2 regions of the Micromonospora sp. NPDC050417 genome follow, and region 2 is predicted to be linked to the other one. Evidence: riboswitches for the same ligand, from Rfam matches in the RefSeq annotation. Region 2 holds a riboswitch; the other holds the start of a gene.
What was found. Region 2 has a riboswitch for ZMP and ZTP ahead of glyA (serine hydroxymethyltransferase). Riboswitches for the same ligand answer to the same signal wherever they lie in the genome.
Positions count from the first base shown of each region.

Region 1: linked by a shared signal. The riboswitch ahead of ACIBF5_RS09980 (hypothetical protein) and the one ahead of glyA (serine hydroxymethyltransferase) in region 2 are both predicted to bind ZMP and ZTP.

Region 1 covers NZ_JBITIH010000006.1:15,101-29,532, forward strand. The annotation lists gene ACIBF5_RS09965 (hypothetical protein) at 1-1,332, opposite strand, end outside; gene ACIBF5_RS09970 (hypothetical protein) at 1,355-2,395, opposite strand; gene ACIBF5_RS09975 (hypothetical protein) at 2,676-2,864, opposite strand; ZMP/ZTP riboswitch at 3,843-3,925, shown strand; gene ACIBF5_RS09980 (hypothetical protein) at 3,958-4,983, shown strand; gene ACIBF5_RS09985 (IS110 family transposase) at 5,190-6,410, opposite strand; gene ACIBF5_RS09990 (replication-relaxation family protein) at 6,932-8,611, opposite strand; gene ACIBF5_RS09995 (hypothetical protein) at 9,418-10,251, shown strand; gene ACIBF5_RS10000 (hypothetical protein) at 10,261-10,746, opposite strand; gene ACIBF5_RS10005 (DUF4262 domain-containing protein) at 10,944-11,804, shown strand; gene ACIBF5_RS10010 (hypothetical protein) at 11,841-12,368, opposite strand; gene ACIBF5_RS10015 (FkbM family methyltransferase) at 12,853-13,755, opposite strand; gene ACIBF5_RS10020 (AAA family ATPase) at 13,832-14,332, shown strand; gene ACIBF5_RS10025 (glycosyltransferase family 2 protein) at 14,269-14,432, opposite strand, start outside.
Region 2 covers NZ_JBITIH010000011.1:123,595-138,026, reverse strand. The annotation lists gene glyA (serine hydroxymethyltransferase) at 105-1,373, opposite strand; ZMP/ZTP riboswitch at 1,481-1,565, opposite strand; gene ACIBF5_RS16495 (LacI family DNA-binding transcriptional regulator) at 1,670-2,692, opposite strand; gene ACIBF5_RS16490 (glycoside hydrolase family 2 protein) at 3,152-5,641, shown strand; gene ACIBF5_RS16485 (RidA family protein) at 5,876-6,262, opposite strand; gene ilvD (dihydroxy-acid dehydratase) at 6,387-8,234, opposite strand; gene ACIBF5_RS16475 (putative bifunctional diguanylate cyclase/phosphodiesterase) at 8,459-10,762, shown strand; gene ACIBF5_RS16470 (acetolactate synthase large subunit) at 11,041-13,038, shown strand; gene ilvN (acetolactate synthase small subunit) at 13,082-13,597, shown strand; gene ilvC (ketol-acid reductoisomerase) at 13,640-14,432, shown strand, end outside.

The sequences.
Region 1 (14,432 bases), on a different contig from region 2:
CTGCGAGAGGTTGATGCCTTCCTTGGTATCACCTGCGATGTGGGCGATAAGAGCTTCGGCAACACCGTTAAACCATCTTTCTGCGGTCTTGCTATCGAAACCGCCCGCTTGCCAAACCCAATACTGTGGCGCAAGTTGCGCCTGGATTATCCCAGGGAGCGCCTTACGGTAATCCCAAGGCTCGGGCGCTGTCTTAGGCGCGTCGGCGACGAACTGGCGCACAACATGCCGGACTAGTCGCCAGAGGCCAGCGAGGGTTAGTATTCGACTAAAATTCGGCTCGAAGACGGTTTCGGCGCCGTCAGTGAATACCCAAGCCTCCTCGCCCAGATCCTCGAGAACGTGACTTCTCTTCGATCGAATGTCATATGCAACGCCGAGTAACCGCTCAAGGTCTGGAGACCGTGGCGGGCGCACCTTGCCTGCCGCCTCGCCTCGGTAGTATGCCGACGAGACTCGTGCCAGGGTCGACGATACGAACCGACGTTTAAGACCGACGCGGTCAGCTTCCAGAACCGCAACTCGTACCTTATCGGCCAATGATTCTTCTTGACCTCTGAGTGCGGCGTCAATTATCTTTCGTTTTCTGCCCTCGTAGCGGTCCCAGTCGGCTAGAGTCGTAAGGCGTTCGTCTCCGAGAGACTCCAATGCGGCGACGAAATCAGTATATGCGCCCGTGGAATCGTCAATGGCGCGTCGGGTCGCGTCCACCGTATTGCGTATGACCCGCATGACTCGGGCGAACTCTTCGCGACCAAGGGCGATCAACTCGTCCATGAATCGCTTCACTTCGTCCATGTGGGAGGGCTGAATAACTTGCTGTGGATTGAACAGGCCCGGGAACAAACTAGCGGCACTGCCATGTCGGCCAACGCGGCTGCCACGAGACACCAGCCTCCGAACCTCATCGTGGTTGCGACTAAAGGTCCGGTTGAGGACGAAACTCATCACGTAAGCGATGTCGTCAACGAGTTCGTATCCTCCGGTTGCCACCATAAATTCGTCCGTGCCATCTGGCCGTTGTGCCTCGAGACGATCGACTGCCTCGATCATGATGGTGGAGATGTCCTGGACTCCGGTGGAGCCATTGATGGTCCCGACGGGTAACTCTACTGTGGCGGACTCTATAAGCCAGCCGTTACTATAGACGGCGTGCCGGTGAATATGCTCGTTTATCGCTATACTAGCGCGAAAGAACCGGCCGGCTGAGATCTGGAGCATCAACTCGCCCCTGAACTGCTCTTGCCTCTTTTTGGCCAAAATCTTGTCTGCTTTCAAGGTGGATTCAACTGTGAAGGCGAGGGCCGGCGCCCCGTTATTTTGATCCGGCATGTGTCGTTCGGCTCGAACGTTCTCAGCGGGGCCGGCGGTCGGCCTGGTTCGCGAGATCCGCAAGGGCGGCAACACCGCGCAGTGGCTCGGCGACGACACCTACGGCAGCCTTATCGGCGTACGGGTTGACCGAGAAGCGGACTTCGGGCACGCGGCGGGTGTTGAGCGCCCGCATGGCGCCGAGGGCGAGATAAGCGTCGGTGGACTGCCACAGCGGACCGAAGGTGGTCGCCCAGTAGCGCACGTCGGGCAGGTCGCCGCCGCTCAGGTCGACGATCAGGATTGTCGGTAACTGCTGCGACTGGCGGATCTTGCGTTTATCACGCAGCACCTCTACGGCGACGGACTGGGCCAGAGCCAGCATGTGAGGGCTGTTGTACGGCGCCATCAACGATGTGGTGCCTCCGCCGCAACGGATTGTCAACCACGATGCCGGGATGCCGTCGGCCGGCCGTGCTGGGGCGGCCATCACTCGCAGCGCGGTGACGCCGGGGCTGCCGTCCGGCGGAACGAACTGCTCGATGATCGACCGCTGAACGCTGGTGCGGATCGCAACTGGCGGGATCGGATCGGTGGAGATTTCAACCCCGTCCGGAAGGCCACGCTCACGTAGCGCGGCGCTTAACGCCCGGCTCAGGTGCGACAGACTGCTCGGGCTGCGCGAGCTGACCTCGATACCGAGCGCGGGCGGATCGCCACCGACGAGTAGGTCCGGGCCGGCGCCGGTGTTGAACCGAAACGGCACCCCCGCCTCGGCCAGCAGTGACGCGACGATGAGTTCCGCACGTAGCGGCATGAACTTCTCCATCGCCGGCTGACCCATGCCTCGGGCAGCCCGAAACTCGCGCCGTTTCGCGCCAAGTCCAGCCGGCGCGGCGGCTTCAAGGAGAACCAGCGTCTCCTCGATCGGGATAAGGATCGGATTACGCCACCAGGCGTAGACCGCGCCTGGCCACAGCGGCTCCCGGCGACGGGACTTGAAGAACCAGCGCAGCGGGTGGTCTTCGACGCCGTCGAGCCAGCGACGCAACGTCGGCAGGTCATCCTGGGCGTTCACATCCATAACCGTCCACGCTAGCCGGACATACCTTCTCGCTCCAGCAGCTTTTTGGACGCAGGTGGGGTTGCATCGGCGGGTCAAGGCATTTCAACGCTTTTAGCGCTCCATCATCGCTGTGCGCAGCTTCTTCGCTACTCCTGCTTCCCGAGCGGCGAACGCGCTGAGATGGCCGTTGAGCCTGGGCACGTTCGGGCGTACGCGAACGTTGGCCCGTACGCCGGCAGCAGGAGCGGCAACGTGAGGGGAGCCCTTCGCGGGCTCCCCTCACCTGTGCGCAGCGCTGTCATCGGGCTGGCGGCGGCCACAGCGAGGCGATCGTGTCCCGCTGTTCCTCGGTCAGCGGCGGCCACCGGTCGACGTTGGCGGTCACGTGGGCCATGAGCGCTTGGTCGCGTAGAACGGCCCGTAGCGCGGCTAGCTCGGGGTCGTCGGTGTCGCGGGGTGCGGCCATCGCAGCGAGCCGTGCCCGCATGAGCGCCTGTACCTCCAAGGGGTGGGTGTTCGGCTGGTGATCGGGGTCGGGTTGGGCTGGCGGGTCGGATCGGGGCGTGATCGCAGCTGTTGTCAGGGTGCGGGGCGGGTGAATGGCCAGCGGTAACGTCCGTCTGTTGGACTGGCCGGGCGGGTTCTCGGCGGGGGTGGGGTCGCTTCCTGGCGTAACCGAGCGCTCGGGCGTCCCCCGGTCGCCTTGTGGGCGACGGCGCGGGTTAGGTCTCGTCTGGCTTGTGGCCATCTTCCTCCGCTGTGAATGCCGCTCGTCGGGTCCGCTGTGTTGTGGTCATCGCTGGTTTGCCTTTCTATCGGTTGAGAATGACGCGGGGGTGTTACCACCCGCGCTTCCCGTAGCCGCCGGTAACGGCTTATCCGTCAAGGAGTCGGCACGGGACGATGAGACCAGGCACGGGTCGGGAAACAGAGGTGTGAGGAGAGTGGCACGTTCGTGCCGTCTCATTCGCACACCGAAGCGGCTCCCCACCGAGGCGTTACCGCTCTCTGCGGGTGCTACGGCGCTACGGGTAGCGGCTGGTAACGCGGGGAGTAGGGATTACCAGTTTCGCAGCGACGAGGCGGGAACCTCACCGGCACCGGCCGCAGGCGTGTCGATCGCGGGCCTTGGTGCCTGTACGCCGCTCGTGCCGTGCTGTACCGTTCCGTTTTGATTGGTCCGTGCCCCATAGCGCGGTTGCGGTGACAGTTCCCGTAAAGGGCCGGCCGGGAGCAAGACATCCGATGGTCCGTAGTTGTCAAGTGCGGTGATCGCGTTCTGGTCTGCGGCGGGCATCGGGCGGCCTGGTGGTAACGGTCCGGGGCGCGTCGCCGCCAGGATTGTTGATCTTGGTCTGGTTGCGGCAGCAAGATATGCCCATTGGCGGCCAATTGCGTTCGACCGGGCGCGGTCGAGCGAGGCGAGCGGGATGGCAACCGCTTGACGTAGCTGTGGGTATGCTGTGATCGCGGCCGTGACTGGCGAGGGTGGAGCACCACCGGGGATCAGCCGCTGTGACGTCGGTGCCGACCGCCTGGGTATCCACGACGCGTTCAGTTATTCGCGTCCGGAGGTCTTGGTGCAGCTGCGTTATGGCGTGAACCCTCAGCAGAGTCCGGCGTCGGTCGAGCCGATCGGCGCGGCGCCTTTTACCGTGGTGCACGGGCATCCCTCCTACCTGAACCTGCTCGATGCGATCAGCGCGTGGCAGTTTGTGCGGGAGGCTGCCGCCGAATACGGGACCGTTGCTGCGGCGTCGTTCAAACACGTGTCGCCGGCTGGGGCGGCATTGGCCGGGCCGATCGATCTGGTGACCGCGGGCCTGTTCGGGGTGGACCCGCGAGCTGATGCGGTGTGCCGGGCCTACGTCCGGGCTCGGGACACCGACCCGAAGAGTTCGTACGGCGACATGGTCGCGGTGTCCGCGCCGGTCACCACTGAGCTCGCCGATCTGCTTCGGCGGGTGGTCAGCGACGGGATCATCGCTCCTGGATACGAGCCGGGTGCGGTCGCGATGTTGTCGGCGAAGAAGAAGGGGACGTATCTGATCCTGGAGGCGGATGCGACGTTCGAGCCGCCGAACGAGGAGTTGCGTGAGCTGTATGGGCTGCGTTTCGTCCAGCGCCGCGACGACGCTCCGCTGCCGGACGGGCTGTCTGCCGACCTGCGGCTCGCGCTGACCACAGTGCGATATACCCAGTCGAACTCGATCGTCCTGGTCCGTGACGGGGCAACGCTCGGCGTTGGCGCCGGACAGCAGTCACGGGTGGACTGCATCCGGCTCGCCGGCATCAAGGCTCGCCTGTGGCACCAGCGCCGGTTCGTCCCGCCGGCCGAGGTCGCCGGCTTCGCGTCGGTCCAAGACCGTGTCAACGCACAGCTTCGGCTCGCTGAGGCAATCGATCCGCCGGTACCGCTACAGCAGGTCAGCCTGGCCTCCGACGGGGCCCTACCGTTCGAGGACAACATCACCGAGGCAGCCCAGTTCGGCGTGCGGCACATCGCTGAGCCGGGCGGTTCGACCCGTTCGAATGCGGTGGCCGAAGCTGCACGCAGGCACGGCATCGGCGTAACCCGTACCGGGCTGCGGCTGTTCCGCCACTGACCCCGGTGTCAGTCTCCGCTCTGAAGCGCGGCAGACGCACTGTCATCGGCTCGGATCCGGGAGTCGAGCGGTGCGCCGTACTGCGGGCCTCCGTCACCCAGGGGCACCGAATGCGGCCCGCCGTCGAACTCAGTGCGGCGACCGGGTCGGTCCATGACCAGCCAAACGGGCTGTCAGCTAGGCCGCCGAGCAGTATGGCGGACGGGTTAGTCCGTGGACGGTGGGAAGGCGCGGTTCTCGTCGTAGGGTGTCCGGTTGGTGAGGCAGTGGTGCAGGAGGCCGACGAGTCGGTTGAACAGGTTGCGTTGGGCGGAGGCGTGGCGGTCGCCTGCGGTTCGTCGTCGGTCGTAGTGGGCGCGGCAGCCGGGTGAGGTGATTAGGGTCGCGAAGGCCCACACGTAGCCGGTGGCGGCGAGGCGTTGGTTCTTGACGCGTCTGTGTACGACGGTGCGGCTGCGGCCGGAGGCGCGGGTGATGGGTGCGGAGCCGGCGTATGCCTTGAGGGCGCGGGCGTCGGTGAAGCGGGCGCGGTCGTCGCCGATCTCGGCCAGTATTCGGGCGCCGGAGACCTCGGCCAGGCCGGGGAAGCTGGTGATGATGTCGTGGTCGGGGTGGTGGCCGAATGCCTCGGTGGTGGCGTCGGTCAGGTCGTGGAGCGCGGTGCAGGCGGCGTCGAGTAGCCGCAGGAGCGCGGCGGCCTGGCGGCCGAACGCCTGTTCCACCTGCGGGAGTTGGCGTAGTTGCGGGGCGTGCAGTGCGGCGGTGATGGCTTCGGCGTCGGCGTTGATGCCGCGTTTGCGGCCGACGTGGCGCAGGGCGGCGGTCACCTCGTCGATGTCGAGCCTCACACCGGCGGCTGGGGTGGGCGCGAGGGCGAGGATCCGGCGTGCCATCGGTGCGGCGAGGCCGTCGGTGCGGTTGATGAACGCGGCCAGGAACCCGGGGTAGAACTCGCGCAGCAGCGAGCGCAGTTCGTTGGCGATGCGGTTGCGGTGCCATACCGCGTCCTGCTGCGCGCGGGCGAGGACGCTGATCGCCTGGGCCAGCTCCGAGTCGACGGGAAGCGGACGGTGCATGGCCTGGTCAGTACGCAAAATGTTCGCCAGGACCATGGCGTCGCCGTGGTCGGACTTGCGACGGGCGACGCTGTGCCGATCCCGGTAACGGGCGGCGGCCATCGGGTTGATCGGGTACACCAGTCGCCCGGTGGCCCGCAGCGCGGCCACCAGGAGCCCGCGCGGGGTTTCGATCGCGACCGGCACTCGTTCGTCCGGCTGGTCCCCGGCGGCGGACAGCATCTCCAGCAGGACGGCGAACCCGGCCGCGTCGTCGGTGATCCGACGTCGAGCGACCAGTTGCCCGTCCTGGTCGACCAGGGCGACATCGTGATGCCGCTCGGACCAGTCGATCCCACAGAACACTCTCAACCTTCGAATCCCTTCTCACGCAACAGATCCGGCATCGTCCAGCCCCTGGACAGGATCACGCGGCACTCTCATGGAAGCGCTCGGCGGCGCGACATCCGATCAGCCGGTCGTGATCCCAGCGACCGGCACAGCCCCCGGTCTTGGTCGAAGAGCTCGACGGCTTCGCGATAAGGCGCAGGGGTGACCTGTGTCGGCGGCTGGAACCACGGCAGAAGATCACAGTGCTGGTGGCCGCCCGGGTACCGGTCACAGGGAAGAGGCAACTCGGCCGATGCGATCGGTCCCGACCCCGGAAGGCCAGATGAAGGGTTCCGGCCTGCGGCACCGCGCCGGTCTTGCTACAGACCTAGATCAGTCTCGATATGGCTAGGCGTCTCGGACGCTCGCCGGAACCCTTCGGAACCCATGAGATATGGCATTTGGCCGCCAATTCGACCGGGCGCGGTCGAATTGAGGGGTGCCGTACATCAGGAAGCCGTCCGCCTTGCGGTCCGGCTACCGACCCGTCCGCCGCCGGGTGCCTACCCGGCCTTCCTCGTCAGCGCGGCGATGAGGTCGGCCAGTGGGGTGATGGTGTGCCGTTGGTCGTGGGGTATGCGCTCGGTGTGGCGGCAGCCGGGGCAGGTTCCGGTGTCGTTGGTGGGCAGGGTCAGCCCGCAGCGGGCGCAGGCGGTGAGGTGTTCGTTGTCGAACTCGGCGGCGAGTTCGTCTCGGCTGGTGCGCTGGCGTTGCCACCACGACGTGCTCTGCCACTGGTGGCTGACCTGCTCGTCGCGCCACTGCTCGTAGGTGAGTCGGCTGGTGTAGTCGCGGTGGCCGGGCGGGGTCCAGTCGCGCCAGATGTCGGCTTGGGCTTGCTCGCGTGTGCGGGGTTGGTCGAGCCGGCGGTGCTCGTCCGGGGTGAGTAGCCGGGGTTGGGCGAGGTGGGCGGCTGCGGTGTACCAGGCTGGCCGGTCGTCGCCGGTGGCGGCGAGGCGGGCGAGCTGGTGGACCTGGTGTGACCAGGCCGCCTGATGGAGCCGGTTGAGCGTCACACGTTGGGCCTGGGTGGCTCTGGTGTCGCTGGTGTGGCGGCTGTACCAGTCCGCGAGGTTGGCGAGGACTGCGCTGGTGTCGAGGTCGGGGGTGAACGGGTCACGGCGGTCGTGATGGTCGTGGAGCAGGTAGCCGATGAGGTCGACGGCGGTGGGGCCGAGCAGGGTTTCGAGTTGCGTGCGGTAACGGCGTAGGCGTTGCAGCGTGTGTTGGCGTTCGGTTGCGAGGGCTTCGGCGCGCTCGCGGGCGTAGGCGGGTTGAGCGGCGGTGGTGACGTTGGCGCGTTCGGTCAGGATCTCGGTGAGGGTGGTCTCGGCGGCGTCGGGGTCGGTGAGGTTCCAGACCGGTTCGGTGACGGCGTGGGCGGGGTCGCGGACGAGACCGTTCGCGGTGACGGTGAGCCGGCCGTGTTCGCTGATCAGGTCGAAGTCGCTGACGAGTCGTCGTACGTAGCGGCTGGGTTTCTCTTCTTGGAGCAGCTTGGCGGCGTTGCGGGTGAAGGTGACCGCCCGGTGGCCGGTGGTGGTGAACAGCAGCAGGGGCGGGCAGTGCGGGAACCGGCCGTGCCACGCCTGGTCACGGGTGTAGGCCCGGTAGCGGTCGAGTTTGGCCTTCAACTGGGTTTGTGTCATGGACGCGAGGTCGACCTCGATGAACGCCGCCGTCCCCTGCCCATCGGCTAGGACGGCTTCGTACACGGCGTCGGGGGTGAGGCGCTTGGTGGTGCTGCTGCCCCACGCGGAGGTGGGTCCTTCCCATTCCTGCCAGCCGCCTCGGTCGGTGGCCCACCCGGTCATGGTCAGCCCGACCGTGGGTCCGTGCTCGCGTAGGGCGAGCCACACCTCGGTGATGGTGGCGGCGTGGGCGCTGAACATGGCCGAGGGCCGGCGTCCGTCCGCGACGGCGGTACCGGTGATCAGGCGTGCCCCGGCGGGACGCAGCCACCAGTGATGCGGTGCGCTACCGGTCTGCCGTCCGGGCCGGTCGTAGTCGACCAGGTGTGCCGTACGGAGCTGTTCAAGCCGGTACAACACCGTACGGGCCGGGGTGCCGGTGGCACGCGAGAGCTGTTCGGTGGTCATGACCCGGTGGTCGTTGAGCAGGAGCAGGAGTTGTTCGTTGGGGCCTCCCGAGGCCCGGAGCCGTTTGGTGGTGTGGGCCGCCAAGGCGGGCCTCCTATCGTTGTTACGCGTGTATCGCGCCCCTTGGGGGACATGTAATGTCAGTCGCCGGTCGGACGAGGACGGCCGAATCGGCGCTGACCAGCGTGAACACGCCGGGCTATGTTGCGGATCGGGTCGAGAGCAATCCGCAACCCTGGTGGGGCTCCGGCCAGCCCTGACAGCCCGCCCTGCCGAGCACCACTCCCCGGCCACCGGACTGTCACCAACGAAACTGTCCAAAGAGTGCTGTTCAAGGCCAAAGGCGGCTGTTCAACCATCAACCGGGCAACCCTCGGCCGTCGCCTTCTGTCAGCGGCGCTGCCGGCGTCGACAGACTCTGCCCGGTGACCTGACAGACCCTCACCGCGACCGTCACGCTGTCCTGACAACCTCTGACACCTCCCGACCGACGAGGGCGAGCCCGGACGGGTGCGGACTCGGCATCCCTCGCCTGGCGTAGCACCCCCACACATAGGGATTACAAAATCGGACCGCCGATTGGAAACGCCGAGGTCAGAGGCATCAACAGCGCCCGGCCGCACCGGGCGGCCTCCGACAGCCCACCCGGCCCCTATTCAGAAAGAGGGAACCGACCTCGGCCGAACCTGCCACCTCGGCACGAAAAATCTTGATCGGGTTCCGCGTACGCTCGTGATCGTGGGCGCCACACCTGCCCACGTCAAAGGGCGTGAGCGGCAACGGGACGGGGCGCACAGGGATGAACCGCAGAGGCCGGCGGGACGAGCCCGACGCGCGCCGTCGTTGACAGGACGCGCGCCGTGTCGTCAGTGCCCGAGCCCGGTGCGGGCGTGCGGAGAGCCGATCTCACCCCGCTCGGTCAGATCGAAACGGAGGCGATCAGCCGAACCGTTCTGACCATCCCGAGCACCGTGATCGACCCGGACACGCCCGCGGTGCCGCTGCTCATGCTCGACTTCCGGCTCCTCGTCATCCGGTCCGCGCCGGAGGCGCGAGACCGCGCGTGGCGTCACCTCGGCGAGCTGGCCCGCACCCGGCGCGGCGATTGGAACCTCTACGCCCTCGGTGTCGCCTACCCACACCTGCGTGCCCAGGTCAACACCCTCACCCGAACCCTGACCCCCGACCGGGCGCGGCAGGTGCACTTCACCCTCGCCATCGAGTTCCTGCTCACCCTGCACGACCTAGACCTCACGGCACCCCGCGTGTTCCCCCGCCTCACCGACACCGCGTTGACCCGCACCAGCGGACGCAAACGCCGCAAGCGCCCGCCGACCTATGATCTGGACACCCTCGCCGCCGAGCACACCCCGATCTCCCGGCACGGCAACCCCGAACCCGACACCGAACTCCGCGACGCCAACCGGGAGACCGTTCACGACGTGCTCGACCGGCTCACCCGGGAAGCCAACGACAGCTCCGGCCGAGCGCGCATCACCCCACTACACGCCGACCTGATCCGCCGCACCTACCTCGACGGCAAAGCCCTACGCGACGTGGCCGCCGAACTGAACATCAGCGAGACCAACGCCTCCAAGCAACGCAAACGCACCGCCCACATCCTCGCCCGACTCCTCGGCCGAGACGACCTCGTCCAGCCCACTCCACCGCGGCCTCGACAGCCCCGGTCGCAGCTCGCCACCGAGGCCACCCCGCAGCCCTGACACGGCCCGTCAGCCCGGAGGAAGACCACCCCGGGCGTCCAACTCACGACGGGTGTCCAACGCCAAGGTGATCTCGGTGTGCAGCCGAGACAACGCCTCCCGCGCCTGCGGATCGTCGTCCGAAACCCACAAGCAGTGATCCGCGAGGTCATCCACGCACACCAACACCGGGCCGGTGAACGGCTCGAACGGCACAACCAGGCTCCAGTCATCCAAGCCATCCCGCAGACAGTGCACGAACAAGATCACCCCGCCACGCCCCTCGACACGGCCCAACTCCCCACCCAACCCGATCAAGCGCGGAGCCTGCTCGAACGCGATCTGAGCCTCGATAGCCGAGGCCCACCGGACCCGCATCGCGGCCCCCGCGACAAAGTCACTCAACGACTCGCGCGGCGCGGCCGGATCCGGGTGCGCGAGATCCCATGCCAGCCGCTCAGCGAGCTTCCGGCGGCGGTTGGCGTCTTTTCTCCAGTCCGCGTAGCGCGACTCCATCTCACCAGACTGACATCACCTGCCCAGGTCAGGCGATCCGCCCTCGTAACGCCAGGCCGGGCGCCGTAGCCAACGCAACCCGGCCTCGGGTCACCGTGGGGAGGGCCACCCGAGATGCCTTCTACGTAACATCCTTGTGGCGGCGCGGCTGGCGATGCTCACCCGCGTACCTTCGATGGTGGATGTAACATCCAGCGGTGACTGATGCTGGCTGCCAATGCCTCGCTTGTGCCCAAGATTTGACAACTCGCGATGCCTTCCTTGTCGAGGAAGTATCTTCGGCCGGATTCGCGAGAATGGCCGTTGAAACCACAATTCCGTTCGTCTTCACCATTGGGCTATGGCACACATTCCGGCGGCCAGAGGTGGTTATGTTCGGTCTCCACCCATCGGACATGAATGGCTGGTTGAAGAAATACGTCGATCTTTCCCGTCATGACACCCCGTCCCGGGAGGGCGATCTGATTGAAAATGTCATTCAGGGCTTCCCTGTCCAGGTTCGTCCGGTGGATCGATCTTGGAACGATTCGCTATTCGGTACATTGCACCGCTTCTACCAGGGCGTTGTTCCTCCGGTTGAGCAGCTCATTTGGCCTGATCGCGAAGGTTTATGGCCATGGGACGACAGGGCTACCGAGAGCTGTCGGAAGCGAGAGGCCCAGGCATGGCTGCCTGTGGCCGAGCATCCAGACGGTGGATGGCGCCTGGTTGGCGAGATGGGGGTTGGCTTTCCTCTGAGCGGAGGCCCCGACCAAGAGGTTTTGACTACCCGAGATGTCATCACAGGTGTACGCAAGATTGCGGCTGTTGTTAACGTCGGAGGCATGCTGGACGTGCTGGATGAACGCCTCTATCGGGCGGATGAATACGAAGTTGCCTATCTTGGGGATCTAGCCCGCACCCATGCGGCATTACTTGACTTCGACGACAGCCGAGAAGGCTATCGCGGCATCCTCGGTCCGAATAGCCGCTGGACCTATCGTCCGGTTTCCTCGCCGGACCGAAAGGCTAGCGCGCAAATATGGCAGAAACTGGAGTCCGATGATGAGAGCCATTAGTGGCGGGAAATGAGCCTGGACGGTGGTCGACAGTGATCAAGGCTGACCTGCGATCCACTGCCCTCCCCGAGGATCGAGGCTCATATTGAAATCCTTCCACTCGGTGCCGATCTCCATGCCGCGCTCGTATGCCTCCTGCCATTTGGGAATGGCATCAAGGGGTGGTGGTGGGCCTATTTGACCCATGTCATCCATGTAATAGGCCAAGCGCCAAGCGAGACATGCTGTCATGAACTCGCCGTGCTCCAGGATGCGACTCGCCGTGAAACGTTCTCTAATTCGCTCGATGGTGATAGTTAGGTCAGGAAGCGGTGATCCCCATGGGGGTACGGCGGGATAGTGGTAAGCGACGGCATACAAGATCGATGCCGGCGTTTGCGACTCCCAAAAATACTTGAGTAATTCGCGGAGTCGATGACGGCTGGCGGTTGGGATATCGAACGTCTCTGCCCACAACCGTTCGATTCGAGCATGGTCGGGAGCGCTACCCGGCGCCTCTGCGGCATCCCACCGCTGGTCAACGAGATCATTAGACGGGGAGCGGGTGAGCTGCACGAACTTCAACGCCGTGTCGTGGCGAAGCGGTTCATCGCCGTCAAGCGGCGGCAAGTCTCGTCGCCGCAGGGGTCGGCTCCCTATGGCTTCCCGTCGCCGCGCCGGGTTGCCACTACGGCGCTGGCCCGTCTTCTTGATCAAAGTCCGCTCTCCCGCCGTTAGTCCTTGTGTCTGTCCCACTCTGGTCCTGCCGAGCTGCCATGGGTTGCTTCCAAGTTCTTGCTGTCGTTATACCAGATATCGATGATCCGGCGTGTCAGGCACGACTCGGAGGGTTCGGTGGTGTCGTCCCCGTCGCGGCGCGAGCAATAGCCGAGGCGCCCAGGGCAGGGACCACGAGCCGGGATCGGACAGCGGCTCCGAGCGGGATGTTTACGCGCTGCTTGAGCGATTAGGTCTGTCGGCGTGGCAACCCTTGACGCGTCGATTCCACCAAGGATCGTGGGCACGGCTTCGTGTAGATGGCGGATTGTTGGCCAGCGCGTTTCAGGGGTCACGGCAGGGACGCGGCGTCCGTTCGCGAGAAGATGACGTCGCTCATGTCGGTGATCGGGGTGGTCAATCGTTGAGGGGCGATGGGGTGGCGTCGGGCGCGGGGATAGCTCGCGGCGGCGTAGTCGTTGTTGAGGCGGTAGGCGTGGAAGCCGGCTGCGGTGAGTGGGTCGGTGACATCTGCGGGAGTGAGCCCTTGCTTGGCGAGTAGTCGTGGGGTGACCTCGATGACCAGCTCGACCGAGGGGTGCAGTTGGTTGATCGCGGGGGCGAGCCCTCGGATGACGGCGGCTTCGGCTCCTTCGGCGTCGATCTTGATGATGCGGGCCCCGGTGAGTTCGCGTGTGGTGGTGAGGTTGGGCAAGGGTTGGGCCTCGGCTTGGAATGCGGCGGCGCTGGAGTCGCGTGGTGGTACCTGTGTGGTGTTGCCGAGGTTGGCCGTGTCTGGTGTGTAGAAGGTGATCCGCTCCGTGGTGTCGGAGGCGGCGGCGCGGACGATCCGGATGTTGTTGAGCCGGTTGGTGTGCGCGGCGGTGGCGAGGGCTTGGGTGAAGTGTGGGGAGGGTTCGACGGCGACGACGCGACCGGTCGGGCCGGTGAGGTGGGCGGCGAGGAGGCTGTAGTAGCCGATGTTCGCGCCGATGTCGATGAACGTGTCGCCGGGGGTGAGGCGTCGGCGTATCCAGGCGGTGAGGTGCGGTTCCCAGGTGCCGAACAGGTAGAGGTAGCGCTGGATGATGTCGGTGGTGGTGAGGTTCGGGAAGGTTATGCCGTCAACGGTGTGGCCGGTGGCGGTGACCGGGTGGCGGGTCAGATGGTCATCGAGGCGGGCGGCGAGCTGGGCACAGCCGTGTCCGTGTCGGAGGTAGGTCCGGAGGGTGTTGACAACAAGACGCTGCGACATCGACGCGGCTCCTGGGGTGTGGGGAAGGTGGCAGACTGTCACGGTGGTCGGGGCGAGTGAGGGTGAAGGAGGCCAGGTGGGCGAGCGGGTGCCGGTGGTGTTTTTCCTGGTGGGGTTGACCGGTTCGGGAAAGACCACGTATGCCAAGCGGGCGTTGGAGCCGGCGGGGGCGGTGCGGCTGTCGGTGGATGAGGAGGTCTTCGCCCGGCATGGCCGGTACGGGGTCGACTATCCGGAGTACGAGTACTTCGAGCGGGAGGCGCCGGTCGTGGCCGAGGTGCGGGATCGGCTGGTGGGGCTGGTGGCCGAGGGGCGTGACGTGGTGCTCGATCACGGGTTGTGGCGTCGCGGGGATAGGGATTCGTGGAAGAAGCTGGTGGAGACGGCCGGCGCCCGGTGGCGATTGCTGTACTTCCCGGTTCCCCGGGAGGAGTTGCTTCGCCGGTTGACGGCCCGTAACGAGGAGGAGCACGCCAACGCGTTGACGGTGACCGAGAGCGCGCTTGATGACTTCTACGCCCGGTTCGACGTGCCGGATGGTGAGGGTGAGGAGATCGTGCCGGTCGGTTCGTTCTGAGGCGGTGGCCGCCAGGTGTCGATGATGTGGGCCGCCTCGTGTGCCCACCAGGGCGGTAGCGCGTCGAGGGTTACCGGGCGCAGCGGCAGGGTGGGTGAGT
Region 2 (14,432 bases):
GGGCGCGGGGGGGGGGGGGGGCGGGCCTGGGGGGGGGGGGTGGGGCCGGGGGGGCCCCCTTCCCCCCCCCCCCCCCCCCCCCGGCGCCCCTCCTTACACCAACGTCAGGCGGAGGCGTATCCGGGCATGGGGTAGGTGGCGAGGAGGTCGGACACCTCGCCCGCGATCCGGTCGAGGGTGGCCTCGTCGTCCTTGACCGCGGCGGTGACCGCCTCGTCCATCCAGGCCGCCACCTGCGGCATCTGCTGCTCCGTCAGGCCCCGGGTGGTGAGTGCCGCCGCGCCGAGCCGGATGCCGGACGGGTCGAACGGCTTGCGGGTGTCGTACGGCACGGTGTTGTAGTTCAGTTCGATGCCGGCCCGGTCCAGCGCCTGGGCGGCCGGCTTGCCGGCGATGCCCTTGCTGGTCAGGTCGGCCAGGATCAGGTGGTTGTCGGTGCCGCCAGAGCTGAGTTCGAAGCCCCGCTCGACCATGGCGGCGGCGAGCGCCTGGGCGTTCGCCACGACCTGGTGGGCGTACCGCCGGAAGTCCTCGGTCGACGCCTCCTTGAGGGCGACCGCGATGCTTGCGGTGGTGTGGTTGTGCGGGCCGCCCTGGAGGCCGGGGAAGACCGCCTTGTCGATCGCGCTCGCGTACTCGGCGGTCGTCATGATCATGGCGCCACGCGGTCCACGCAGGGTCTTGTGGGTGGTGGTGGTGATGACGTCGGCGTGACCCACCGGCGACGGGTGCGCCCCACCGGCGACCAGGCCGGCGATGTGCGCGATGTCGGCGACCAGGATCGCGCCGACCTCCCGGGCGATCTCGGCGAAGCCGGGGAAGTCGATGGTCCGGGGGACCGCCGTGCCGCCGCAGAAGATCACCTTGGGGCGCTCACGCAGCGCGAGGTCGCGCACCTCGTCGAGGTCGATCCGACCGGTCTCCCGGGAGACCTGGTAGCGGACCGGGGTGAACCACTTGCCGGTGGCCGAGACGGACCAGCCGTGGGTCAGGTGCCCGCCCATCGGCAGGGCCATCCCCATCACCTTGTCGCCGGGGGAGAGGAAAGCCAGGTAGACCGCGAGGTTCGCGGGGGAGCCGGAGTACGGCTGGACGTTGGCGTGGTCGACGCCGAAGAGCGCGCGGGCCCGCTCGATGGCGAGGGTCTCGATCGGGTCGATGAACTGCTGACCCTCGTAGTAACGCTTGCCGGCGTAACCCTCGGAGTACTTGTTGGTCAGCACCGTGCCGCTGGCCTCAAGCACGGCGGTGGAGACGTAGTTCTCCGAGGCGATCATGCGCAGCTTGTCGTGCTGGCGCTTGGCCTCGGACTCGATCAGGGCGGCCAACTGCGGGTCGGCGGCGGTCAGGGTGGGAATGGGCGGTACGTGCATGAGCGTCCTCCTGGCTGATCGGCGCTTGCCCGACTGCGGGGCGCGGAAGGGCAAGGCTCGCACCGGGGCCCTCTGTCCGGCCTGAGCCGGTTCAGACGGTCCCGGCTGATGTGCACCCAGGCGCGCGGTGCACGATCTCGGTCGCTCCCCGGTGGTTTCTTCCACCTCGCCGCGCCAGTCGCCTTAACCGCCCTGATCGTAGCCGCCCCGCTCCCCGTCACACCCCACGCCACCCCTCTCCTCTCGTGGATCTAGGGCGGTCCGCGTGGGTGGATCACCGATCGTCCGGATATGCCCTAGAACGGGGCGGGGGGTGGGGCGGTGCTGCCTCGGGGGGTGAGGTGGGCGGTCTCGTCCTGCAAGCTGGTGACGGGGTTGCCGGCGATGGCGGCGAGGAGCTGGCGGGCGGCGTGGGCGCCGTACGCCGGAATGTCCCGGCTGAGCGCGGTGAGGGACGGGTGCACGAGCTGGCAGAGCGGGGAGTCGTCCCAGGCCACGATGGAGAGATCGGCCGGGACGGAGAGCCCCATCTCCTGCGCCACCGCCAGCCCGGCGATCGCCATCACGTCGTTGTCGTAGACCAGTGCCGTCGGTCGTTCGGCGGAGCTGAGCAGCCGGCGGGTGACCCGGGCGCCCTCCTCGCCGGTGTAGTCCGAGGGCACCGTACGGGTCTGGTCCAGTCCGAGTCGTCGGCAGACCTCGGTGAACGCCTCCGTACGGATCTCGGTGTGCAGCAGTCCGGGCAGGCCGCCGATCCGGGTGATCCGGCGGTGGCCGAGTGCGACCAGGTATTCCACCGTCTCCACCAGGGGCGTCTCGTCGTCGGCCCAGACGCTGGCCAGGCGGCCGGTGTGTCCAGGGCCGCCGATCACGACGGTGGGCAGGCTCATTTCTTCGAGCGCGGGCACCCGTTCGTCGTCGACACGCAGGTCGCAGAGGAAGACGCCGTCAATCCGGCGCTCGCCCCACCAGCGCCGGTAGACGCCGATCTCGGTCTGGGGGTCGGCGACGATCTGAAGGGTGAGCGCGTACGACCGGGCGGAGAGTTCGGCCTCGACGCCGCTGATCAGCTCCATGAAGAACGGTTCGACACCGAGGGTGCGGGCAGGTCGGCACAGTGCCAGCCCGACGGCGTTGGCGGTCGCGCCGCTCAGGGCGCGGGCGGCGCTGTTGGGGTTGAAGCCGATCTCGCGTGCGATCGCGAGGATGCGTTGCCGGGTGCTTTCCGAGACGCCCGGCTGGCCGTTGAGGGCGTATGAGACGGCACCCTTGGAGACTCCGGCCTGGCGGGCGATGTCCGCGATCGTGGGCCGTTTCACCGGCGCTCCTCATTGGTTCGGCCGGAAACGTTCCGGGGCTGCGGTCGTCATGGTGCCGGATCGGGGGCGGTCCGGCGAGCCCGGTACGCCGTGCCGCCGTGCCCCGGTCCGAGGCGTACGGAGCTGAGGCGGCGATGAGCTTTTCCGGTTAAGCATAACGACCAGGGTGCTGTCGGTCCTTCGTGGCGGAGGCGTCGTAGGGCGGGAATAGGTGCTGTTAACGGCGAGATGGACCGATTCCACGCCTCGCCCAGCGGGCTCAGGTAGACCGAGGACTTGCGTATGCGAGCGTCTCTGACCCGCCATTGACATGAATGTGGGCCGCCCGTACGGTGGCTTCACTTATCCGGTTCAGTCAGCGTTCCTCGATGTCAGGGGGCGTTCCCGTAGGTGGAGGATGAACATGGGAGGGTTTCGCCGCAGTGCTCCGTGGAGCCACGTGAGCCAGGGGGTGCGGTCGTGACCGCCCGCCGGAGCCTGCACCAGGGCTGGTCGCTGCAAGCGTTGCCAGGACCGGGAGTGCCCGGGGAACTGCCCGAGCGGGCGGTACCGGCCACGGTGCCAGGGTGCGTGCACACCGACCTGCTCGACGCGGGGCTGATCCCCGACCCGTACCTCGACGCGAACGAACTGACGCTGGCGTGGATCGGGCGTACCGACTGGGTCTACGAGACCACATTCGACTGGGACGACGAGACGGCCGACCGGGTCGACCTCGCGTGTGCCGGGCTCGACACCGTCGCGACCGTCACCCTCAACGGCACCGAACTCGGGCGCACCGCGAACATGCACCGCGGCTACCGGTTCGACGTACGGTCCGCGCTGGTCCCGGGGGAGAACACGCTGCGGGTCCGGTTCGACTCCCCGTACCGCTACGCGGAGGAGCAGCGTGAGCGGCTCGGCAACCGGCCCAACGCGTACCCGGAGCCGTTTGCCTTCATCCGGAAGATGGCCTGCAACTTCGGCTGGGACTGGGGCCCGACACTGGTCACCGCCGGCATCTGGCAGCCGGTCGAGTTGCAGACCTGGTCGGTCGCCCGGTTGGCCGAGGTCCGACCGCTGGTCACCGTCGATGACCGGACCGGCCGGGTCGAGGTACGGGTCGAGGTCGAGCGCGCCACCGACGCGCCGCTGACCGTCGCCGCCGCCGTCGCCGGGGTGCGGGCCGAGACGGTCATCCCCGCCGAGGAGACGGTGGCGGTGTTGCGGCTGACCGTGCCAGACCCGGAACTCTGGTGGCCGCGCGGGTACGGCGGACAGCCCCGTTACCCGCTCGACGTGACCCTGCACGACGGCGACAGCACTGGCGACGGCGACGGCACCGGCCGGTTGCTCGACACCTGGCAGCGCCGGATCGGGTTCCGCTCGCTCCAACTCGACACCAGCGCCGACGAGCACGGTTCCGCGTTCACCGTCGTGGTCAACGGGACGCCGATCGTGGTCCGGGGCGTGAACTGGATCCCGGACGACGTCTTTGTCACCCGGGTCACCCGCGACCGGCTCGCCACCCGGTTCAGCCAGGCCGTCGAGGCGAACGTCAACCTGCTCCGGGTCTGGGGCGGCGGGCTGTACGAGACCGAGGACTTCTACGACCTCGCCGACGAGATGGGCCTGCTGGTGCAGCAGGACTTCCCGTTCGCCTGTGCGGCGTACCCGGAGGAGGAGCCGTTCGCCACCGAGGTGGCCGCCGAGGCCCGGGAGCAGGTGATCCGCCTCGCCAGCCACCCGAGCCTGGTGCTCTGGACCGGCAACAACGAGAACATCTGGGGCTGGCACGACTGGGGCTGGCAGGAGGAACTCGGGGACAGCACCTGGGGCGCCGGCTACTACTTCGAGCTGCTCCCCTCGATCGTGGCCGAACTGGACCCGACCCGCCCGTACTGGCCGGGCAGCCCGTGGTCCGGGCGACCCGACATCCACCCGAACGACCCGGCCCACGGCAGCATGCACATCTGGGACGTGTGGAACCAGGTCGACTACACCCACTACCGCGACTACAAGCCGCGCTTCGTCGCCGAGTTCGGCTTCCAGGCACCACCGGCGTTCTCGACGCTGCGCCGGGCACTGAGCGACGAACCGCTGGCCCACGACTCGCCCGGCATGGCGCACCACCAGAAGGCCACCGGTGGGGACGAGAAGCTTCAGCGGGGACTCGACGCCCACCTGCCGGCGCCGGTCGACTTCGACGACTGGCACTACCTGACCCAGCTCAACCAGGCGCGGGCGATCGCGCTCGGGGTGGAACACTTCCGCGCCCTGCGCCCGATCTGCATGGGCACCATCGTCTGGCAGCTCAACGACTGCTGGCCGGTCACCTCGTGGGCCGCCGTCGACGGCGACGGGCGGCGCAAACCCCTGTGGTACGCGCTGCGCCGGGCGTACGCCGACCGGCTGCTGACCGTACAGCCGGCCGACGACGGGTTGAACGTGGTCGCGGTGAACGACGGGCCGGACGGGTGGCGTACCTCGGTCACCGTCACCCGGCTCACGCTCGGCGGCGAACCGGTCGGGAAGACGACGGTCGAGGTGGACGTGGCACCGCACTCGGCGGCGACCGTACCGCTCCCGGCCGACGTCGCCGTCGCCGACCAGCCCCGCCACGAGCTGCTGCTCGCCGAGGCGACCGGTACGGGCGAGCGTGCGTTCTGGTTCTTCGCCGAGGACCGCGACATCCCGTACCCGACAGCCCGTTACGACACGGTGGTCGAGTCGGAGCGGGCCGCCTCGGGATACGTGGCCCGGGTACGGGTGACCGCCCGGACCATCCTGCGGGACCTGGTGCTCGCTGCCGACCGCCTCGACCCCACCGCCGAGGTGGGCGACGCCCTGGTCACCCTCCTGCCGGGCGAGTCGGTGACGTTCACCGTCACGTCGGCGGGCCCGCTCGACGTCGCCGCGCTCGGGGCCGGGCCTGTCCTCCGTTGCGTCAACGACCGACCCGGCGCCTGAAGAGGAAGCGAATCAACCGGCGGTCCGGCAAATCCGCACGGTCTGCTCAGGACGCGACTCCCCGCCGGGGAACTGTCCAGGCCGGGTGTGGTCGTCGCACTGCCCGCCGCTGTGACGGGCGGGCCGGGTCGGCTCGGTGGGCGGGACGTCGTCGTCCTGGACCGAGTCGATCTGGCCCGCCCGGGGCGGCGACGACTGCGTACGCCGCGACCATCATTGCGTCGCCGCTGACCGTCACGCCGCCGCGATCACCTCAATCTCCACCAACCAGGCGTTCACCAGCGTCTGGACGACGATTGCCGTGGTGGGCACGACCCGGCCGCCGAGAGCGGCGACGCGGGCTTCGGCGTTGGCTTCGGCGTAGGAGGCATCCGTCAAATAACTCGTCAGTCTCACGATGTTGTCGACGGTCATGTCGGCCGAGGCGAGGATGGCCCGGATGTTCGACCAGATGAGTTCGAGCTGTTCGGCAAGGGTGCTGCCCGGCGTCCCGTCCGGGTGCAGACCCATGGTGCCCGCGACGAAGAGCAGACGCTCCGCGCCACGCACCTCCATCGCGTGCGCATAGTCGCTCGTGGCCGGGTAGACGCCGTCCGACGGACGGTGTGGCTTCAGCTCCATCCGATCATATTTTCAGGGAAACGACGTGGTAGCCATGCGTCTACCCCGACGACGAGGGAACCCCCCGGCGGGCGGTTAGGAAGGGGCCCTTCCTATACAAAAAGCGATAACAAGGGGCCCTTCCTTACTCCGGGACGCGGCGGTAGGCGCCGTCGCTGGCGGAGGTGGCCATCGAGGCGTACGCGCGCAGTGCCGCCGACACGGGGCGCTGGCGGTCGACGGGCGTGTACGGCTTGTCGCGCTTCTCCTGGGCGACCCGGCGGGCGTCGAGCACCTCGGCCGGCACGTTCAGTTCGATCGACCGGGTCGGGATGTCGATGACGATCTCGTCGCCCGGCTCGACCAGTGCGATCAGGCCGCCGCCGGCCGCCTCGGGCGAGATGTGCCCGATGGAGAGGCCGGAGGTGCCGCCGGAGAACCGGCCGTCGGTGATCAGCGCGCAGTCCCGGCCGAGGCCGCGTCCCTTGAGGAACGAGGTGGGGTAGAGCATTTCCTGCATGCCGGGGCCGCCCTTGGGGCCCTCGTAGCGGATCACCACAACGTCCCCGGCGACGATCTCCTTGGCGAGGATCGCGGTGACCGCGTCGTCCTGCGATTCGTAGACCTTGGCGGGTCCACGGAAGCTGAGCCGGTCGGCCGGGACACCGGCGGTCTTCACCACGGCGCCTTCCGGGGCCAGGTTGCCGTGCAGGATGGCGAGCCCGCCGTCGACGGTGTAGGCGTGCTCCCGGTCCCGCAGGCAGCCGTTGGCCGCGTCGGTGTCCAGGGTCGCCCACCGGTTGGTGGTGGAGAACGCCTCGGTGGTGCGGACCCCGCCGGGGGCGGCGTGGAACAGTTCGACCGCCTCGGGGGTGGGGCTGCCGCCCCGGATGTCCCAGTCGGCGAGCCACTGGTCGAGGTTGGGGGAGTGCACCGAGTGCACGTTCCGGTTGAGTAGGCCGGCCCGGTCGAGTTCGCCGAGGATGGCCGGGATGCCACCGGCCCGGTGCACGTCCTCCATGTGGTACTTCGGCGAGTTCGGGGCCACCTTCGCCAGGCAGGGCACCCGGCGGGAGATGGCGTCGATGTCGGCGACGGTGAAGTCGAGTTCCGCCTCGCGGGCGGCGGCGAGCAGGTGCAGCACGGTGTTGGTGGAGCCGCCCATCGCCACGTCCAGGGCGACCGCGTTGTCGAACGCGGCCCGGCTGGCGATCGAGCGGGGCAGGACCGAGTCGTCGTCGCCGTCGTACCACCGCTTGGAGATCTCGACGATGGTCCGGCCGGCCTCCTCGAACAGCGCCTTGCGCGCGGCGTGGGTGGCCAGGACCGAGCCGTTGCCCGGCAGGGCCAGCCCGATCGCCTCGGTGAGGCAGTTCATCGAGTTGGCGGTGAACATGCCGGAGCAGGAGCCGCAGGTCGGGCAGGCGGAGCGCTCGATCGCGCCGAGTTGGTCGTCGGTGACCGCGTCGTTCGATGCGGCGATCATCGCGTCGATCAGGTCGATCTTGTCGTGCACGATCCCCTCGATCGCCACCGTCTTGCCGGCCTCCATCGGGCCGCCGGAGACGAAGACGGTGGGGATGTTGAGCCGGAGCGCGGCGAGCAGCATCCCGGGGGTGATCTTGTCGCAGTTGGAGATGCAGACCAGCGCGTCCGCGCAGTGCGCGTTGACCATGTACTCGACCGCGTCGGCGATCAGCTCGCGGCTGGGCAGGGAGTAGAGCATGCCGCCGTGGCCCATGGCGATGCCGTCGTCCACCGCGATCGTGTTGAACTCCCGGCCTACCCCGCCGGCCTCGGCCACCGCGTCGGCGACCAGGCCGCCGAGGTCCTTGAGGTGGACGTGACCGGGTACGAACTGGGTGAAGCTGTTGGCGATGGCCACGATCGGCTTGCCGAAGTCGTCGTCGGTCATTCCGGTGGCCCGCCAGAGCGCACGCGCCCCGGCCATCGTCCGGCCGTGTGTGGAGGTCTTCGACCGCAGGTCAGGCATTGCACCAGTGTTACACCGTCGGCGCGGAACGGGCCGGGGCGCCGCATCGCGCGTCCAGAACGCGGGAAACGGCGACAATCGGCGCCCCTTACGTCCCGCCTGATCACTCCCGCCCGATTCGTCGTGGCGAATGTGGGGTCGACACCTGCCCGACTTGTCTTTCCCGGTCAAACTAGGAGCCCCCCGTACCCCACGGGACGGCCGGTATCCGGCACAGTGGATGCGTGCAACTCCCCTCGGTCGCGACGGTCGTCGCGGTGATGGGTGGGCTCGCGGCGGTGGCCGGTACGTCGGTGCTGATCTTCTCAGGGCTTCGACGGACCGGTATCCGACGTCAGGCCCACCTGATCATCGCTGGCGGAGCCGCCCTGGCCACGATCAGCGCGATCGCCGGCCTGGTCGGCATCCTCAGCATGGCTCCGCACTGGGTCCACCACCAGCCGCAGCGGATGCCGCTCGCCACCGTGGTCGCGATCGGGATCTCGGTCAGCAGCCTGGTGCTCTGCGCGGGGGTGTTGCGGCTGCCGGGCGCCACTCAGAGCAGGTCGGCCACGCTTCGCCTGATCCTGGACGGGGTGGTGATCGGGGCGGCGCTCTGGTTCGTCGGCTGGGTGCTGCTGGCCGAGCCGACCCGGCTGCTCGGCGACGCGACCCCGAGGGGCTGTCCGGCGATCCTGCTTGCCACGGTGGTCGCGGCCGGGGCGGTCGGGTTGGTCTTCGTGGTCGGCGTACGGGCTCCCTGGCCGCGCCGGGAACTGTTGTCGATCGCCGCCGGGGTGATCCTGGTCGCGGTGGCCGGCCTCGGTCTGGCGGCCGGCATCTGCCAGGCCGGTCCGGGGGTGGCGCTGACCGGTGCGGTTCTGCTCTCGGTCGGCTTCCTGTTGCTCTTCGCCGGCCTCCGCTCGCCTGACCCGGTCGGTGAGGTGGACGCCGACATCATCCGGCGGGGCAGCGGCTACGCCTTCCTGCCGATGCTCGCGATGGCCGTGTCGGCCGTCTACCACCTGCTCCGGATGGGCGACTTCACCATGCTCGGCATCGTCTGTGGCAGCGTGGAGGGGTTCGCGCTGGTCGCCCGGCAGTCTCTCGCCCTGCGGGACGTCCGGGCGTACGCGGGCCGGTTGGCCGAGCGCGAGGCGCACTTCCGGGAGCTGGCGCACACCGACCCGTTGACCGGATTGGCGAACCGGCGTGGACTGCTCCGCGCGTTGCAGCAGGAGTCCGGGTCGGGCGCGCCGTGCGTACTCCTTGGTCTCGATCTTGATGGTTTCAAGAACGTCAACGACCTGCACGGTCATGACGTCGGGGACGCGGTGCTGGCCGAGGTGGCGCAGCGGCTGCGGCTGAACCTGCGGCCCGGGGACGTGGCCGCCCGGCTCGGCGGCGACGAGTTCGCGGTGCTGATGTGGGCCCGGCCGCCGGAGGCGCAGCGGGTGGCCGAGCGGCTGCTCGGCATCCTCGGCCGCCCCTACGACCAACCGGTCGGGCGGATCTTTCTCTCGGTGAGCATCGGGGTGGCCGGGCAGGCGAGCGCACCCGAGGTGGAGACGCTGCTGCGCAACGCCGACCTGGCGCTGCGCTACGCCAAGCAGCGGGGGAAGAACCGGGTCGAGCGCTACGACGTCGCCTACGACCACCTGCTGCGCCGCCGGACCACGTTGGAACACGAGATGCGCGGCGCGATCGAGCGCGACGAGCTGCACCTCGCCTTCCAACCGGTGGTGGCGGTGCCGTCGGTACGTCCGGTCGGGGCCGAGGCGCTGCTCCGCTGGCACCACCCGAAGCTGGGCAGTGTCCGGCCGGACGAGTTCATCCCGTTGGCCGAGGAGTGCGGCATGATCGCGCAGCTCGGCGCGTGGGTGCTGCACCAGGCGTGTCACCAGTTGTCGATCTGGCTGGCGGACGGGCACGACGTCTGGGTCTCGGTGAACGTGTCGCCGAAGGAGCTGCACGCCCCGGAATATGTGGTGCAGGTCGCCGAGGCGCTGCGGGCGCACCGGGTGCCGCCGCAGCGGCTGGTGCTGGAGGTGACCGAACACGCGGTCGCGACCGACCTGGACGAGCTGATTCGCCGGCTGGCCGCGTTGCGCGCCACCGGCGTACGGATCGCCCTGGACGACTTCGGGGCGGGTTACTCCTCCCTCGGACAGCTACGGAAGCTGCCGATCGACATTCTGAAGATCGACCACAGTCTGGTTGCCGAGCAGGAGCCGATCCGGGCCCGGGAGAGCGGTGAGCGCCGGGTCTTCGCGCCGATGGTCGACGTGGTGATGCGGCTCGGTCACCAACTCGGGTTGGAGGTGATCGCGGAGGGGGTGACGAACCCGTTGGAGCTGGCAGCGGTGGTCGAGGCCGGCTGCCGGTTCGGACAGGGACAGCTCTTCGGCTGGGGGGTTCCGGCCGAGCATCTGGAGGCGATGCTCGATGCCGCGACCTCGCCCGGAGCGCGTGCGGTGCCCGCGCCACGAAACCGACCTGCCCAGAATCTGGGATCAGTTGACTCATCGCGTGAGATGCGTCAGGCTTGACCCCATGTCGTCGACCAGGTCGTTTCGAGTACTTACCTGAGCGCACTCTCGAGTCAGAGAGTGCGCTGGCCCCGTGCATCTGCACGAGGGCCGTTTTTATTGGCCATCTCCCAGTCAACGAGGCGGGTCCTTCCACCTCGGCCCGGGTGCCAAGCCTCGCGTACGGGTGACCAGCCCGGCCGAGCGGACGTCGGGCGAGCGGATCCCCTCATCGGGCGGGCTTCCCCCGCAACGCACCACGCAGACAACACCGATCTGAGTTAAAGGCCTGAATCGCTATGACGAGACCCACGCCAGAGACACTCGCCCACACCGCGCGTCGAAGTCGGCAGAGCGCCGAGGTGGTAACCGACCCCGCTGAGCAGCTCGCCCGCCGCGCCCGTACCGGGGGTATCGAGGGTGGCGCGGCCGGCCAGGCGACCCGTCGGGCCCGCCCGGCCGACGAGTCCGGTGACACCGCCGTCGCGCCACTGCCCGGCGGGGTGCCGGGTCCCGCGCGGGTCGTGAGCCCGACGCCGGTCAGTGGCGCGGGGTCGTTGGTCAAGTCGCTGGAGGCGCTCGGCGTCGACGTCGCGTTCGGCATCCCCGGTGGCGCCATCCTGCCCGCGTACGACCCGCTCTACGATTCGTCCGTGCGGCACATCCTGGTCCGTCACGAGCAGGGCGCCGGCCACGCGGCGACCGGATACGCGCAGGCCACCGGCAAGGTCGGGGTCTGTATCGCGACGTCCGGCCCGGGGGCCACCAACCTGGTCACCCCGATCGCCGACGCCTACATGGACTCGGTGCCGGTGGTCGCGATCACCGGCCAGGTGGCCCGGCCGTCGATCGGTACGGACGCGTTCCAGGAAGCCGACATCCAGGGCATCACGCTTCCGATCACCAAGCACAACTTCCTGGTCCAGACGGCGGAGGAGATCCCGCGGGTGCTGGCCGAGGCGTTCCACCTCGCGTCGACCGGCCGCCCTGGCCCGGTTCTGGTCGACATCCCCAAGGACGTGCTCCAGGCGCAGACCACCTTCTCCTGGCCGCCCACGCTCGACCTGCCCGGATACCGCCCGACCCTGCACCCGCACGGCAAGCAGATCCGCGAGGCGGCGCGGCTGATCGCGACCTCCCGTCGACCGGTGCTCTACGTCGGTGGCGGTGTGCTCAAGGCAGGTGCCACCGAGGGGCTGCTGCGACTGGCCGAGTTGACCGGCATCCCGGTGGTCACCACGCTGATGGCCCGGGGCGCCTTCCCCGACTCGCACCCGCAGCACCTCGGCATGCCCGGCATGCACGGCACCGTCGCCGCCGTGTACGGCCTTCAGAAGGCGGACCTGATCGTGGCGCTCGGGGCCAGGTTCGACGACCGGGTGACCGGCCAGTTGGATTCCTTCGCCCCCGGCGCGGCGATCGTGCACGCCGACATCGACCCGGCCGAGATCGGCAAGAACCGGGCCGCCGACGTGCCGATCGTCGGTGACGCGCGGCACGTGATCGACGAGCTGATCGACGCGGTGCGGGCCGGTGGGGAGCGTCCCGCCGGTGCCGGTGGGCGGTCGGTTCCCGGCGACCGGACCGAGTGGTGGGAGCAGCTCAACGACCTGCGTGAGCGCTACCCGCTCGGGTACGACGAGCCGACCGACGGCACGCTCGCCCCGCAGTACGTGATCAAGCGGCTGGGTGAGCTGGTCGGTCCGGACGCGATCTACGTGGCGGGCGTCGGCCAGCACCAGATGTGGGCGTCGCAGTTCATCTCGTACGAGAAGCCGAACACCTGGCTCAACTCCGGCGGGCTGGGCACGATGGGTTACGCGGTGCCGGCGGCGATGGGTGCCAAGGTCGGTCGGCCGGAGACCGTGGTCTGGGCGGTGGACGGCGACGGCTGCTTCCAGATGACCAACCAGGAGTTGGCCACCTGTGCCCTGGAGGGCATCCCGATCAAGGTTGCTCTGATCAACAACGGCAACCTGGGCATGGTCCGGCAGTGGCAGACGCTCTTCTACGGTGAGCGTTACTCCAACACCGAGCTCGGCACGCACAAGCACCGGATTCCGGACTTCGTGAAGCTCGCCGAGGCACTCGGCTGTGTCGGCCTGCGCTGCGAGACCGCCGCCGACGTGGACAAGACCATCGAAGCGGCGATGGCGATCAACGACGCCCCCGTTGTCATCGACTTCGTGGTCGGCAAGGACGCCATGGTCTGGCCGATGGTCGCCGCCGGCACCAGCAACGACGAGATCATGTTCGCCCGGGACGTCCGCCCGGCTTTCGAGGACGACGACCTGTGACGCGACGACCTGTGACGCGACGACCTGTGAGGCGGAGTACGACATGACCATGCACACGCTCTCCGTGCTGGTGGAGAACAAGCCCGGCGTGCTCGCCCGGGTCGGTGGGCTCTTCTCCCGCCGTGGCTTCAACATCGACTCGCTCGCGGTCGGGGAGACCGAGAACCCGGACGTCTCCCGGATCACGATCGTGGTCAACGCCGACTCCTCACCCCTGGAGCAGGTCACCAAGCAGCTCAACAAGCTGGTCAACGTGTTGAAGATCGTCGAGCTGGACGCGTCCGTCTCGGTCGCCCGCGAACTGGTGCTGGTGAAGGTGCGGGCCGACCGGGCCGCCCGGGCCCAGGTGCTGGAGACGGTGAACCTGTTCCGGGCCCGGGTCGTCGACGTCGCGCCGGACACCCTCACCATCGAGGCGACCGGCACCCCGGACAAACTGGATGCGCTGCTGCGTGATCTGGAGCCCTTCGGAATCAAGGAAATGGTGCAGTCCGGACTGGTGGCCATCGGGCGCGGCTCGCGTTCGATCACCACAGGCTCGGCCCTGCGTGCCGCTTAGGACCGGTGGCCCGGCCATCGGGCGCCGCATGAAAGGGAAGTTATGAGCATCGAGATTTTCTACGACGACGACGCCGACCTGGGCCTGATCCAGGCCAAGAAGGTCGCGGTCCTGGGGTACGGCAGCCAGGGCCACGCGCACGCGCTGTCGCTGCGCGACTCGGGCGTCGACGTGGTGATCGGTCTGCCGGAGGGCTCCAAGAGCCGGGTCAAGGCCGAGGAGCAGGGCCTGCGTGTGCTGACCCCGGCCCAGGCGTCCGCCGAGGCTGACGTGATCATGGTGCTCGCGCCGGACACCGCCCAGCGCTCGCTCTACGCCGAGGCGATCGAGCCGAACCTCACCGAGGGCAAGGCGCTCTTCTTCGGCCACGGCCTGAACATCCGGTACGGCTTCATCACCCCGCCGGCGAACGTCGACGTGGCGATGGTCGCGCCGAAGGGCCCGGGTCACCTGGTCCGCCGCCAGTACGTCGACGGCAAGGGTGTGCCGGTGCTGGTCGCGGTCGAGCAGGACGCCAGCGGCACTGCCCTCGCGCTCGCCCTCGCGTACGCCAAGGGCATCGGTGGCACCCGCGCGGGCGCGATCCGGACCACCTTCAAGGAGGAGACCGAGACCGACCTCTTCGGCGAGCAGGCGGTCCTCTGCGGCGGCGCCTCGGCGCTGGTGCAGACCGGTTTCGAGGTGCTCACCGAGGCGGGCTACGCCCCGGAGATCGCCTACTTCGAGTGCCTGCACGAGCTGAAGTTGATCGTCGACCTGATGTACGAGGGCGGCATCGCCCGGATGCGCTACAGCGTCTCCGACACCGCCGAGTACGGCGACTACTCGCGTGGCC